DNA from 2 places in the Planococcus maritimus genome. Region 2 is predicted to be linked to the other one. Evidence: a T-box and tRNA genes for the amino acid it is inferred to sense, from the RefSeq annotation. Region 2 holds a T-box; the other holds one or more tRNA genes.

Region 1 (6,528 bases), 1.2 Mb from region 2:
AAGTGAGAATGCCGGTATGAGTAACGAAAGACGGGTGAGAATCCCGTCCACCGAATGCCTAAGGTTTCCTGAGGAAGGCTCGTCCGCTCAGGGTTAGTCGGGACCTAAGTCGAGGCCGATAGGCGTAGACGATGGACAACAGGTTGATATTCCTGTACCACCTCCCCGCCGTTTGAGTAATGGGGGGACGCAGAAGGATAGGGTGAGCGTGCCGTTGGTTGTGCACGTCCAAGTTGTGAGATGAGAAACGAGGCAAATCCCGTTTCTATATACATCAAGCAGTGATGGCAAGAGGTTTACCTCAGAGTCCCTGATTTCACACTGCCAAGAAAAGCCTCTAGCGAGGCGGGAGGTGCCCGTACCGCAAACCGACACAGGTAGGCGAGAAGAGAATTCTAAGGTGAGCGAGTGAACTCTCGTTAAGGAACTCGGCAAAATGACCCCGTAACTTCGGGAGAAGGGGTGCTCTGGTAGGGTGTTAAAGCCCGAGAGAGCCGCAGTGAATAGGCCCAGGCGACTGTTTAGCAAAAACACAGGTCTCTGCAAAACCGTAAGGTGACGTATAGGGGCTGACGCCTGCCCGGTGCTGGAAGGTTAAGGGGAGTGCTTAGCGCAAGCGAAGGTGCGAACCGAAGCCCCAGTAAACGGCGGCCGTAACTATAACGGTCCTAAGGTAGCGAAATTCCTTGTCGGGTAAGTTCCGACCCGCACGAAAGGCGTAACGATCTGGGCACTGTCTCAACGAGAGACTCGGTGAAATTATAGTACCTGTGAAGATGCAGGTTACCCGCGACAGGACGGAAAGACCCCGTGGAGCTTTACTGTAGCCTGATATTGAATTTTGGTGCAACTTGTACAGGATAGGTAGGAGCCAGAGAACCCGGAGCGCCAGCTTCGGGGGAGGCGTCGGTGGGATACTACCCTGGTTGTATTGAACTTCTAACCCACAAGCCTTAGCGGCTTGGGAGACAGTGTCAGGCGGGCAGTTTGACTGGGGCGGTCGCCTCCTAAAGAGTAACGGAGGCGCTCAAAGGTTCCCTCAGAATGGTTGGAAATCATTCGCAGAGTGTAAAGGCACAAGGGAGCTTGACTGCGAGACGGACAGGTCGAGCAGGGTCGAAAGACGGACTTAGTGATCCGGTGGTTCCGCATGGAAGGGCCATCGCTCAACGGATAAAAGCTACCCCGGGGATAACAGGCTTATCTCCCCCAAGAGTCCACATCGACGGGGAGGTTTGGCACCTCGATGTCGGCTCATCGCATCCTGGGGCTGTAGTCGGTCCCAAGGGTTGGGCTGTTCGCCCATTAAAGCGGTACGCGAGCTGGGTTCAGAACGTCGTGAGACAGTTCGGTCCCTATCCGTCGCGGGCGCAGGAAATTTGAGAGGAGCTGTCCTTAGTACGAGAGGACCGGGATGGACACACCGCTGGTGTACCAGTTGTTCTGCCAAGAGCATCGCTGGGTAGCTATGTGTGGCCGGGATAAGTGCTGAAAGCATCTAAGCACGAAGCCCCCCTCAAGATGAGATTTCCCATTGCGCAAGCAAGTAAGATCCCTCAGAGACGATGAGGTAGATAGGTTCGGGGTGGAAGCGTGGCGACACGTGCAGCTGACGAATACTAATCGATCGAGGACTTAACCAATAACTGAAATGCGTTTCCATAATTCAATGTCGATTTATCCAGTTTTGAAAGAACAAGAATTTTTGCCTAAAGGCAAAAAAAGACTTGTAAAACTCGCCAGAGTTGGTATAATAAAACTTGTCTTTCAAAAACTTTATAGTCCAGTGATGATGGCAAAGAGGCCACACCCGTTCCCATCCCGAACACGGAAGTTAAGCTCTTTTGCGCCGATGGTAGTTGGGGGTTTCCCCCTGTGAGAGTAGGACGTCGCTGGGCATACATACGGAGGATTAGCTCAGCTGGGAGAGCATCTGCCTTACAAGCAGAGGGTCGGCGGTTCGATCCCGTCATCCTCCACCATTTTTTACTCCATGCCGGAGTAGCTCAACTGGTAGAGCAACTGACTTGTAATCAGTAGGTTGAGGGTTCAAGTCCTTTCTCCGGCACCACTCATGTTTGAGCCATTAGCTCAGTTGGTAGAGCATCTGACTTTTAATCAGAGGGTCGAAGGTTCGAATCCTTCATGGCTCACCATTTTAATTTTATAATTGCCACGCGGGTGTGGCGGAACTGGCAGACGCACTAGACTTAGGATCTAGCGCCTTCGGGCGTGGGGGTTCGACTCCCTTCACCCGCACCAAGCGGAAGTAGTTCAGTGGTAGAACGCCACCTTGCCAAGGTGGAGGTCGCGGGTTCGACCCCCGTCTTCCGCTCCAATTTTATTATCTGTCCAATGCCCCGCCGGGGTGGCGGAACTGGCAGACGCACAGGACTTAAAATCCTGCGGTAGGTGACTACCGTACCGGTTCGATTCCGGTCCTCGGCACCAACTGTTTTATCAAATTTTATATTAAGCGCCCGTAGCTCAATTGGATAGAGTACTTGACTACGAATCAAGCGGTTAGAGGTTCGAGTCCTCTCGGGCGCGCCATATTTTTGTCATCATCCTATTCAGTCGGGAAGTAGCTCAGCTTGGTAGAGCACTTGGTTTGGGACCAAGGGGTCGCAGGTTCGAATCCTGTCTTCCCGACCACTTTATGGGGCCTTAGCTCAGCTGGGAGAGCGCCTGCCTTGCACGCAGGAGGTCAGCGGTTCGATCCCGCTAGGCTCCACCAACTATACAATTTAAAGATCCTGGCGGCGTAGCTCAGCTGGCTAGAGCGTACGGTTCATACCCGTAAGGTCGGGGGTTCGATCCCCTCTGCCGCCACTTTTTTAGGACCTTTAGCTCAGTTGGTTAGAGCAGACGGCTCATAACCGTCCGGTCGCAGGTTCGAGTCCTGCAAGGTCCACCATTCAATATTTATCACGGAGGAATACCCAAGTTTGGCTGAAGGGATCGGTCTTGAAAACCGACAGGGGAGTCAAATCCCGCGGGGGTTCGAATCCCTCTTCCTCCTCCATCTTTTAAAAAAATGAGTGGACAATTTTCAATTAATATTATTATCGCGGGGTGGAGCAGTTCGGTAGCTCGTTGGGCTCATAACCCAAAGGTCGCAGGTTCAAATCCTGCCCCCGCAACCAAATGGTCCCGTGGTGTAGCGGTTAACATGCCTGCCTGTCACGCAGGAGATCGCCGGTTCGATCCCGGTCGGGACCGCCATTTTTATTACTAATATGGGTCAGTAGCTCAGTCGGTAGAGCATTAGATTGAAGCTCTAAGTGTCGGCGGTTCGATTCCGTCCTGACCCACCATATTGCGGGTGTAGTTTAGTGGTAAAACCTCAGCCTTCCAAGCTGATGATGAGGGTTCGATTCCCTTCACCCGCTCCAACAATGGGCCTATAGCTCAGCTGGTTAGAGCGCACGCCTGATAAGCGTGAGGTCGGTGGTTCGAGTCCACTTAGGCCCACCATTGTTCCGAAGTAGCTCAGTGGTAGAGCACCGCACTGTTAATGCGATGGTCGTAGGTTCGAGTCCTACCTTCGGAGCCATACTGGGGAAGTACTCAAGTGGCTGAAGAGGCGCCCCTGCTAAGGGTGTAGGTCGGTAACACCGGCGCGAGGGTTCAAATCCCTCCTTCTCCGCCAGTAAGGCCCTTGGTCAAGCGGTTAAGACACCGCCCTTTCACGGCGGTAACACGGGTTCGAATCCCGTAGGGGTCATTATAAAAAGCGTCATGCATTTATATGCATGGCGCTTTTTTCTTTTTCTAATTTTTGTTCATGGCTTGAAGCGAAACTGTGAATGACCATTCCTAGTATTACCAAAATTAGCCCCGCAAGTGCGATTGTGGAAGGGAAAGCAATGCCTAAAAGTAAAAATTCACCTATTAGTGCAAATATGACTTCCATTGATTGTGTAGCTTCTACTGCTGCAAGCTTCGGCATGCTAGTTCTAACCATATCGGTCGCCATAAAGAAGAGTACAGTCGCAATGACTCCTGAACTAATCGCAACTATCAACGATTGATAAGCCTGAGAATTGGAGGGTAATCCATTTGTCAAGACCCCATAAATAGAAAGAACTAACCATAGAGGTAAACTGGCTATCGTCATTCCAAGTACACGTTGATATGCGTCGAGTTTACCTTCGCATACCTCCATCATTTTACGATTTCCAAGTGGATAAGCAACAGCTGCGATTAAAACGGGTATCAATCCCAACAATAAGTTTGAAATCGAAACATTGGCTAGGTGGTCAAGTTGAATGAGAGCTATGCCAGCTAAGATAATTGTAGAGAAGAGTAATCCTTTAATGGGTATACGTTGTCTGTGCATTAAAATTTGATCGGCTATAGGAACTCTAACGAAAAAAAGTGGAGCCATTAAGGTTCCAGCGATGATAGTAAATTGCCACGTTCCAGCAATTAACCAACCTGGTGAATGGGCTGCTGCAAAGCATAAAGGGGCATAAAAAAGACCAAAGCCTACAAAACTCCACACTATCCATTTAATTTTGTGCTTCTTCATTTCTTTGAAGAGCGGATACAAGTTCCCCCTGATTATTACGATCAACAAAAGGAAGGGGATCATAAATAGGTAGCGGAGCGAAGCGCTCCATATCCAATGGCCTCCTTGCGCTTCCATTATGGAATTGACGATAAAAGTGACTGCAAAAAACATTGCGCCGGCAAGACCAAATACAATCGGTTTCATAAAACTCCACCTTTTCTATATGTTATATCCAATATATCGCAGTTAATGAATTTTCACCATTCTTATTTAGTTAAGAGGGCTTTCGTTATCTAACTCAATAATAAAAAGCTGGTGACACATTGCCATCAGCTTTAGGATATTAAGATAAAAAGTAATCTACTAGTAAACCAATAGCTAGTAGGAAGTTAAATAAAGTATTCGTGATTCCTGTATCTTTCATAGCTGGCATTACTTTCAAAGGTTCAGTGTGGCGTTTGAATGTTTTGATTACCTTTACAGGCTTAACTACACTAAGCAGTACTAATAATGCCCATGGAGTGATAATGCCGAGCACTACTAATAAAATAATCCAGGCATAGGACAAAATAAAGAACCACATGAAGATGGTGACGGCAGCTGGTCTGCCGGCCAGAATGGCTAAAGTACGCCGGCCGCTTTTTTCATCCCCAACTATGTCTCGAATATTATTGGACATCATAATGGCCGCTACAAGCAATGTGCTAGGGATCGCGAGCATCACAGCAGTCGAGGTGATCGTTTCTGTCTGGATATAAAAAGCAACGATGACAATCAGAAAACCCATAAACAGTCCTGAGAACAATTCGCCAAGTGGCGTGTAAGCGATTGGATAAGGACCTCCGGTGTAAAAGTATCCGACTAGCATGCCGATGCCGCCGACTGCCAATAACCACCAGCTGGTAGAAGCTGCAATATAAAGCCCGAGTATTGCAGAGATCGCATAAAGCAAGAATGCCAGCGCCAAAACGGTTTTCGGTGAAACGCCGTTACGCACAATGGCTCCACCTATGCCGATGGATTCTTCATTGTCGAGACCGCGTGCAAAATCGTAGTATTCATTGAACATATTGGTTGCTGCTTGAATCAGCAGGCTTGCTATTAACATGGCTGCGAATAGCGCCCAATCTAAAGCGGTGTAGTGGATGGCGATCATTGTTCCCAGGAATACAGGGGCAAATGATGCGGTCAAGGTATGGGGGCGGGTAAGTTGCCACCAGACACGCCAGCCGCTATCAGCTTGTATCGAATGTGTCATTTCTATCTCTCCTATTCATTTCTTTCCAACCTATATTGTACTGCAATACGCAGAGATTTACAGCATATGTTGTGCTGAATTCCAGAGAAAGGGGTATGATAGAAAGTAGAGATTAAAATGTATCGCAGTCAGTTAATGCTGCAGTAAACGGAGGTAATCCGGTGAATTCACAATCGTATTCATCAACTGAACAGATGGAAGCGAACCGCTTTAGCGAGTATCGCTTTTATACAGAAACCATTGAAGTATCGACCATGTCTGCTTTGGCGTTTTTTGAGGCAGGGCAAGAGAAATATGAAGGCAAGCGGATGTTCTGGCAGAATCGGGAGAAGTCCTTTACGCTAGTTGGCCTGGGGCATGCCTATGTTCTCACAGCAGATGATTATAAGGGGCGGTTTAACAACATACAAAAAGATTGGAAAGCATTGAGTGCCCAATTGGTGAATGAAGAGACAGCCGTTCAGCCAGTGTTATTTGGGGGCTTTTCATTTGATCCTTTGAATGACCAGCCGAGCGAGTGGAGAAATTTCCCTCAGGCTTATTTTGCCGTCCCGACTTTTCAGCTGATTATTAAAGGAGAGCAGGCTTATGTTAGTGTCCACCTGATCACGAAGGCACCGAATAGTTTTGCGGATTTTGAAGCACTTCGGAAAGAACGTGACCGGCTGATTCACGCAGCGCAAGTATCCGAGCCAAAAGCGTATCAAAAGCCCCGAGTCGCCGAAAAGAAAGAATTAAAAAAAGATGAGTATAT
Region 2 (6,528 bases):
CTCGAAACGTTCGATGAATTCATGGTAGTCTGCAGACAATTGCTCCATGTAATCAGGCGTGATCATCTGTTCGAATTCACGGCCGCGCAATTTGATGCGCTTCATCAAAGTATCCAGGCTCGCATGCAAGTAAATGACCATATTCGGCTTTGGCATATCGGCCGTCAAGATTTTATAGATGGCTTCATATTTGGCGTATTCTTCTTCAGGCAACGTCCGTTTGGCAAAGATCAAATTTTTAAAAATATGATAATCCGCAACGACCGGCTCCTGGTTGGAGATGAATTTCTTTTGGATATCGCTCAATTGCTTATAGCGATTGCATAGGAAGAACATTTCCGTTTGGAAGCTCCATTCCTCGATATCTTCATAAAATTTATTCAAAAACGGATTTTCATCCACGATTTCCTTTAGCAATTGAAATTGGTGTTGCTCTGAAAGTGCTTTCGTCAGTGAAGTTTTCCCCACTCCGATCGGACCTTCCACGGTGATAAATGGCACCGGCACAAGAAGTCCCCCTTCTTCGATTCAAGTGAAATGCAATGCCATTTATTTTACCATAACCGTCAAATGAAAAGTAGAGCCAAATGGTGTTCAAACGTCTACACAATTTGTAGTTCTTTATCCGGATGAAAAAATGATACACTGAAACCTGAGGAGCGATGCATCATGAACGGAATGGAAAAAGATCATTATTTCATGGGGCTGGCCATTGAAGAGGCCCAAAAAGCAGCGGCAAAAGGCGAAGTGCCGATCGGTGCGGTCATTGTCCAAGGCGACCGCGTGATCGCAAGGGCGCATAATTTGCGGGAAACGACGCGCAATGCGGTGACACACGCCGAATTGCTGGCCATTCAGCAAGCGTGCGAAACACTCGATAATTGGCGTCTTGAAGACACCAAGCTTTACGTAACGTTAGAGCCTTGCCCAATGTGCGCCGGCGCTATTTTGCAGTCGCGCATTCCCCATGTCGTCTACGGAGCGCGTGATATTAAGGCAGGCTGCGTCGATTCACTGTACCGCTTGCTAAATGATGAGCGCTTTAACCATCAATGCGAAGTAACGGAAAATGTGCTAGCGGATGAGTGCGGCGGGTTGCTTACCCAATTCTTCCGGGACTTGCGTAAACGCAATAAAGAAAAACGGAAAACCCAGGCCTAGGGTTTTCCGTTTTTTCATGCGATAAATTCTCGGATCAAGCGATTCACAATGGCTGGTTGTTCATGTTGCACCCAGTGAGTCGCCTCACCGATCCAGACCAGTTCGGCATCCGCGCAAAACTTCAAACTTTCTTTGGCCAGCATCGGCGACAAAAACGGGTCGCCCACACCCCACAGGATTAGGGTCGGTACCTCTACTGGCCTGATCGGAATTTGGTTAAGACTGCCTTTTCGCAATGCGCGGTACCAATTGAGCATGCCGCTCAAGGCCCCTTTTTGCCCCCACGCTTCCCGGTATCGTTCCAGTTCCTGTTCTGTAAATGCCCCTCGTCTTGCAGTCCCTTTCATCGCTTGTGTCATCCATTCGAAATCGTTTGCAGCCATTAGCCGTTCCGGTACATCCGGCAGTTGGAAAAACACCATATACGAGCTTTTCACCCATTGCATGGGATTTTTCATGAAGACTCTTGGCATCGCTGCAGGATGCGGAATATTAATAGCGATGAGTTTTTTGACATACTCAGGCCGCGTCGCTGCCAAATGCCAAGCTACAGCCCCTCCCCAGTCATGGCCGACGATCACTGCTGAAGTTTCCCCGAATGCTTCAATCAATCCGGTGATATCATCGCGCAATTGATCGATCGTATACGCTTCAATGCGCTCAGGCTTATCGCTCAAATGATAGCCGCGCTGATCGGGTGCTACTACACGGTAGCCCCGGGCAGCGAGTGCCTCCATTTGATGGTGAAACCCATAAGAGAATTCCGGAAAGCCGTGCAGCAATACAACAAGTTCTCCCTGCTCCGGACCGGCTACAGCTGTATGAAGCCGGATGCCATTCGTTTCTACAAACTGAAATTCCACTTCGTTCATATCCACCGCTCCCTTTCCCTGTTTCTAATTGTCTACCCTTTCTCCACGAAAAAAAGACCCGAAATGCATTCGGGTCTTGTGATTTAACGGATCGTCGTTTTGCCGCCCATATAAGGCTGCAAGACTTCAGGAATAGCCACAGAACCGTCTTCCTGCTGGAAATTCTCAAGTAAGGCGGCGACAGTACGGCCGACAGCCAACCCACTGCCGTTTAAGGTGTGGACGAACTCTGGCTTGCCTTTTGCTTCGCGGCGGAATTTGATGTTCGCACGGCGCGCCTGGAAATCCTCAAAGTTTGAACAAGAAGAAATCTCACGGTACGTTTCCTGGCTCGGAATCCATACTTCAATATCGTATTTCTTCGCTGCCGTAAAGCCAAGGTCAGCCGTGCACATCTTCAAGACACGGTAAGGCAGCCCTAGCAATTGCAGTACTTTCTCTGCATGGCTCGTTAGCTTCTCGAGCTCGTCATAAGAATCTTCCGGTTTCACAAAGCGCACAAGTTCAACTTTATTGAATTGATGCTGGCGAATCAACCCACGCGTATCGCGTCCGGCAGAACCCGCTTCAGAACGGAAATTCGCGCTATAAGAAGCAAAGGCTTGTGGCAGCATGTCTGCAGTCAAGATATCGTCGCGGTAGAAGTTCGTCACCGGTACTTCAGAGGTCGGGATGAGGAAGTAATCTTCCTTTTCGATCAAGAACGCATCTTCTTCAAACTTCGGCAATTGCCCTGTACCCGTCAAGCTCTCACGGTTGACCATGTACGGTGGCAGCATTTCCTCATAGCCATGCTGCTCCTGATGAAGGTCCATCATAAAGTTAATCAGCGCACGTTCTAAGCGTGCCCCAAGGCCGCGGTAAAACACGAAGCGGCTGCCCGTTACTTTAGCAGCGCGTTCGAAATCGACAATGTTCAACTCCGTCGCGATGTCCCAATGCGGCTTTGCTTCAAAATCGAACTGCGGCTGCTCACCCCAGGTACGGATTTCTTCATTATCGTCTTCAGAATCGCCAAACGGTACGCTATCGTGCGGGATGTTCGGCACGCGCATCATGATATAGTCGAGTTTTTCCTCCACTTCATGCAATTCGTCATCAATCACTTTGATCTGGTCGCCGACTTCGCGTGTTTTCGCGATCGCCTCGTCAGCATTTTCCTTGTTGCGCTTCATGACGGCAATCTGTTGAGACGCCTCGTTGCGTTCTGCCTTCAGTTGCTCAGTCTGGACAATGAGTTCGCGGCGCTTCTGGTCGAGCGCTTGAAAATCGTCTAATACCGAAATATCTTCCCCGCGTTTACCGAGCTTCGTCTTCACTTGTTCAAAATTTTCCCGTACAAAACGGATATCCAACATAGAAATTCCTCCTTAAGTCTTCGTCAAAAAAGAAAAAACAACGCAAAAATAGCCCTCATCCCTTGGTAAAGGGACGAGAGCTACCCGCGTTGCCACCCTGATTGATCGGCAAAAAGCCAATCCTCTTCATCACATAACGGCATTAAAACCGGCACTGGCTCATCGCCATGCAACTCCGGGGTGGATTCCAACGCGTTTGACACCGGTTCGCACCAACCACCGGCTCTCTTACAGAAAAACTGCGCTGTACTATTCCCATCAACGTTTCTTCTTTGAAATTATTCATATTTTACTATAGTGCGCTGTTGTTGGCAAGAGTTCCCTGTTTTCCACCATGTCCAAAAACAACTGCATCAGCCGGTGGTCGCCCGTCAACTCGGGATGGAACGAACAGCCGAGAAACGGTCCACTCTTCGCCAGTACAATGCGTCCCCCGTATTCACACAAGACTTCCACATCCTCACCCGCACGCACGATATGCGGCGCGCGGATAAAGACCGCTGGAAACGGCTCATCGATTCCTGCAATAGCCAGATCCGCTTCAAAGCTGTCCACTTGCCTTCCAAAAGAGTTGCGCGCGACCATGATGTCCATGACCCCAAGATGCGCCGATTCTTGCCCTTCGATTTCCTTGGCCAGCAGTACCAGCCCGGCACACGTTCCGAATATCGGCTTTCCGGCTTCCGCAAACTGTCTTAACGGCTCCAGCAACTCCGCGCGGTCAATCAACCTGCGCATCGCCGTACTTTCACCGCCCGGCAACACCAAGCCATCGAGTTCTGCCAACTGGATAGCCTTTTTCACCACCACCGCCTCAGCGCCACCTGCTTGAATCGCCTCTACATGTTCACGCACCGCTCCTTGCAATGCTAATACACCAATCTTCATCTTTACCAGCTTCTTTCCTGCATACGGTCTGCCGCGCCGATTGTCGACATTTCCAAGCCTTTCATGGCCGGGCCAAGATCTTTCGACAATTTCGCGATTAATTCGTAATCCTGATAATGAGCGGTCGCTTCCACAATAGCACGCGCAAACCGTTCCGGCTGGTCCGATTTGAAAATGCCGGATCCGACAAAGACCCCATCTGCCCCAAGTTCCATCATGAGCGCTGCATCTGCTGGCGTCGCGATGCCGCCTGCTGCAAAATTAACAACCGGCAAACGGCCAAGCAATTTCACTTCCTTCAAAAACTCGTAAGACGCACCTAGATCTCTTGCCGCCGTCATCAATTCGTCTTCACCCATCGCGACAATTTTGCGTACTTCGCCATTCACTTGGCGTAAATGACGCACTGCTTCAACGATATTCCCTGTACCTGGTTCTCCTTTGGTACGCAGCATCGATGCCCCTTCACCAATGCGCCGTGCCGCTTCCCCGATATTGCGGCAGCCGCAGACAAACGGCACTGTATAATCATTTTTCAATAAGTGAAATTCTTCATCCGCCGGTGTCAGCACTTCGCTTTCGTCGATATAATCGACGCCCATCGCTTCGAGCACGCGCGCTTCTGTAATGTGGCCGATGCGCGCTTTTGCCATGACCGGAATCGACACCGCATTCATTACTTCTTCCGTGATGCGCGGGTCCGCCATGCGGGCAACGCCGCCTTCTTTACGGATATCGGATGGGACGCGCTCGAGCGCCATGACGGCCGTCGCTCCTGCCGCTTCGGCAATTTTTGCCTGCTCTGCATTGACCACATCCATAATGACGCCGCCTTTTTGCATTTCTGCCATACCTCGTTTAACTCGATCTGTCCCTTTTTGACTCATCTGAAAATGCCTCCCTTTTATTGGTTGTTTCCAGTATAATAAACTGTGACCATATAAAAAGACTCAGTTTGCATTAATTTAAAAGGTCAGATGGAGGCATTCATATGGATATGCTGATGTTTCAATTACAGAAACAATCTGCCACACCGCTTTATAAGCAGCTGTATCGGGAAATCCGCAGCGCCATCACTGCCGGCACAATTGCTGTCGACACGAAACTACCAAGCAAACGTAAATTGGCGGAGTACTTGCAAATCAGCCAAACGACCGTCGAACTGGCTTATTCGCAGTTAGTCGCAGAAGGATTTATCGAGCCGCGCCCTCGCAGAGGATTTTTCACCATGCCCGTGGAAGAACTCGCTTATTTGGATCTGCCACAAGAAGAAACGGCTATCCGCGATGTACCCAAACCCACCTATGGCTATGACTTCAACCCGGCGCGCATCGATACCCGTTCGTTCCCATTCCCCACATGGCGCAAAACAGCACGCGAAGTAATCGATGAAGAAAATCACGAACTCCTTCTTGCTGGCCATCCGCAGGGCGACGAATCGCTGCGCGTTGAAATCGCTCGTTATTTATACCAATCCCGTGGTGTGGTCTGCGAACCAGAACAAATCATCGTCGGGTCCGGAACTGAACAATTGATGCCATTATTGATCCGGCTGTTCGATAAAAGCTTAAGTTTTGGCTTTGAAAATCCAGGATACGCCCTCACCCATAGCATTTTCGAACACGATGACAGACAAGCATTCCCAATCGAGGTAGATGAAGACGGCATCAATGTGCAGGAACTGGACAAAACCGACGTCGACATCGCCTATGTCACACCGTCCCACCAGTTTCCGACAGGGTCCATTTTAAGTGCCACACGCCGTGCACAGCTTTTGAACTGGGCAGCAGCGAAACCGGAGCGCTTTATCATCGAAGACGATTACGACAGCGAATTTCGCTATACTAGCCAGCCGATCCCCGCCCTGCAAAGCATGGATGTCGGCGGGCGTGTCATCTACATCAGTACTTTTTCCAAATCGATTATGCCGTCCTTGCGCATTGCCTATCTCGTGCTGCCGCCAAGTTTATTGAATGCTTACCGCAAGACCTTTTTGCATTACACGTCCACCGTGCCGCGCATCGACCAACAAATCGTCGCCTTGTTCATGCAAAAAGGGCATTTCTCGAGGCATTTAAACCGCATGCGTAAACTCTATCGGAAAAAGCTCGAATGCCTGACACAAGCACTTGCACCTTATCAGCCAACCGTTGCCGTATCCGGGGAACAAGCGGGCATGCACATTGTGTTGACCATAAATTCGGAGCACTCAGAACAAAGCTTAGTCGACCAGGCAAGCGAGGCAGGCA

The links. A T-box is a leader RNA that pairs with one kind of tRNA and senses whether it is charged. The one in region 2 lies ahead of serS (serine--tRNA ligase), so its partner is inferred to be a tRNA-Ser.
Region 1: it encodes a tRNA-Ser, which carries the amino acid that the T-box ahead of serS (serine--tRNA ligase) is inferred to sense. The anticodon was not compared.

Annotation. Positions count from the first base shown of each region.
Region 1 covers NZ_CP016538.2:1,202,713-1,209,240, forward strand. The annotation lists rRNA gene BBI11_RS06000 (23S ribosomal RNA) at 1-1,643, shown strand, start outside; rRNA gene rrf (5S ribosomal RNA) at 1,783-1,898, shown strand; tRNA gene BBI11_RS06010 (tRNA-Val) at 1,907-1,982, shown strand; tRNA gene BBI11_RS06015 (tRNA-Thr) at 1,996-2,071, shown strand; tRNA gene BBI11_RS06020 (tRNA-Lys) at 2,081-2,156, shown strand; tRNA gene BBI11_RS06025 (tRNA-Leu) at 2,178-2,262, shown strand; tRNA gene BBI11_RS06030 (tRNA-Gly) at 2,264-2,338, shown strand; tRNA gene BBI11_RS06035 (tRNA-Leu) at 2,363-2,451, shown strand; tRNA gene BBI11_RS06040 (tRNA-Arg) at 2,477-2,553, shown strand; tRNA gene BBI11_RS06045 (tRNA-Pro) at 2,579-2,655, shown strand; tRNA gene BBI11_RS06050 (tRNA-Ala) at 2,662-2,737, shown strand; tRNA gene BBI11_RS06055 (tRNA-Met) at 2,759-2,832, shown strand; tRNA gene BBI11_RS06060 (tRNA-Ile) at 2,841-2,917, shown strand; tRNA gene BBI11_RS06065 (tRNA-Ser) at 2,933-3,025, shown strand; tRNA gene BBI11_RS06070 (tRNA-Met) at 3,070-3,146, shown strand; tRNA gene BBI11_RS06075 (tRNA-Asp) at 3,150-3,225, shown strand; tRNA gene BBI11_RS06080 (tRNA-Phe) at 3,242-3,317, shown strand; tRNA gene BBI11_RS06085 (tRNA-Gly) at 3,322-3,395, shown strand; tRNA gene BBI11_RS06090 (tRNA-Ile) at 3,401-3,477, shown strand; tRNA gene BBI11_RS06095 (tRNA-Asn) at 3,482-3,556, shown strand; tRNA gene BBI11_RS06100 (tRNA-Ser) at 3,561-3,652, shown strand; tRNA gene BBI11_RS06105 (tRNA-Glu) at 3,657-3,727, shown strand; gene BBI11_RS06110 (DMT family transporter) at 3,740-4,720, opposite strand; gene BBI11_RS06115 (1,4-dihydroxy-2-naphthoate polyprenyltransferase) at 4,860-5,774, opposite strand; gene BBI11_RS06120 (isochorismate synthase) at 5,936-6,528, shown strand, end outside.
Region 2 covers NZ_CP016538.2:17,780-24,307, reverse strand. The annotation lists gene BBI11_RS00100 (deoxynucleoside kinase) at 1-507, opposite strand, end outside; gene tadA (tRNA adenosine(34) deaminase TadA) at 670-1,161, shown strand; gene BBI11_RS00090 (alpha/beta fold hydrolase) at 1,176-2,033, opposite strand; gene serS (serine--tRNA ligase) at 2,117-3,391, opposite strand; T-box leader at 3,458-3,662, opposite strand; gene pdxT (pyridoxal 5'-phosphate synthase glutaminase subunit PdxT) at 3,674-4,279, opposite strand; gene pdxS (pyridoxal 5'-phosphate synthase lyase subunit PdxS) at 4,282-5,166, opposite strand; gene pdxR (MocR-like pyridoxine biosynthesis transcription factor PdxR) at 5,271-6,528, shown strand, end outside.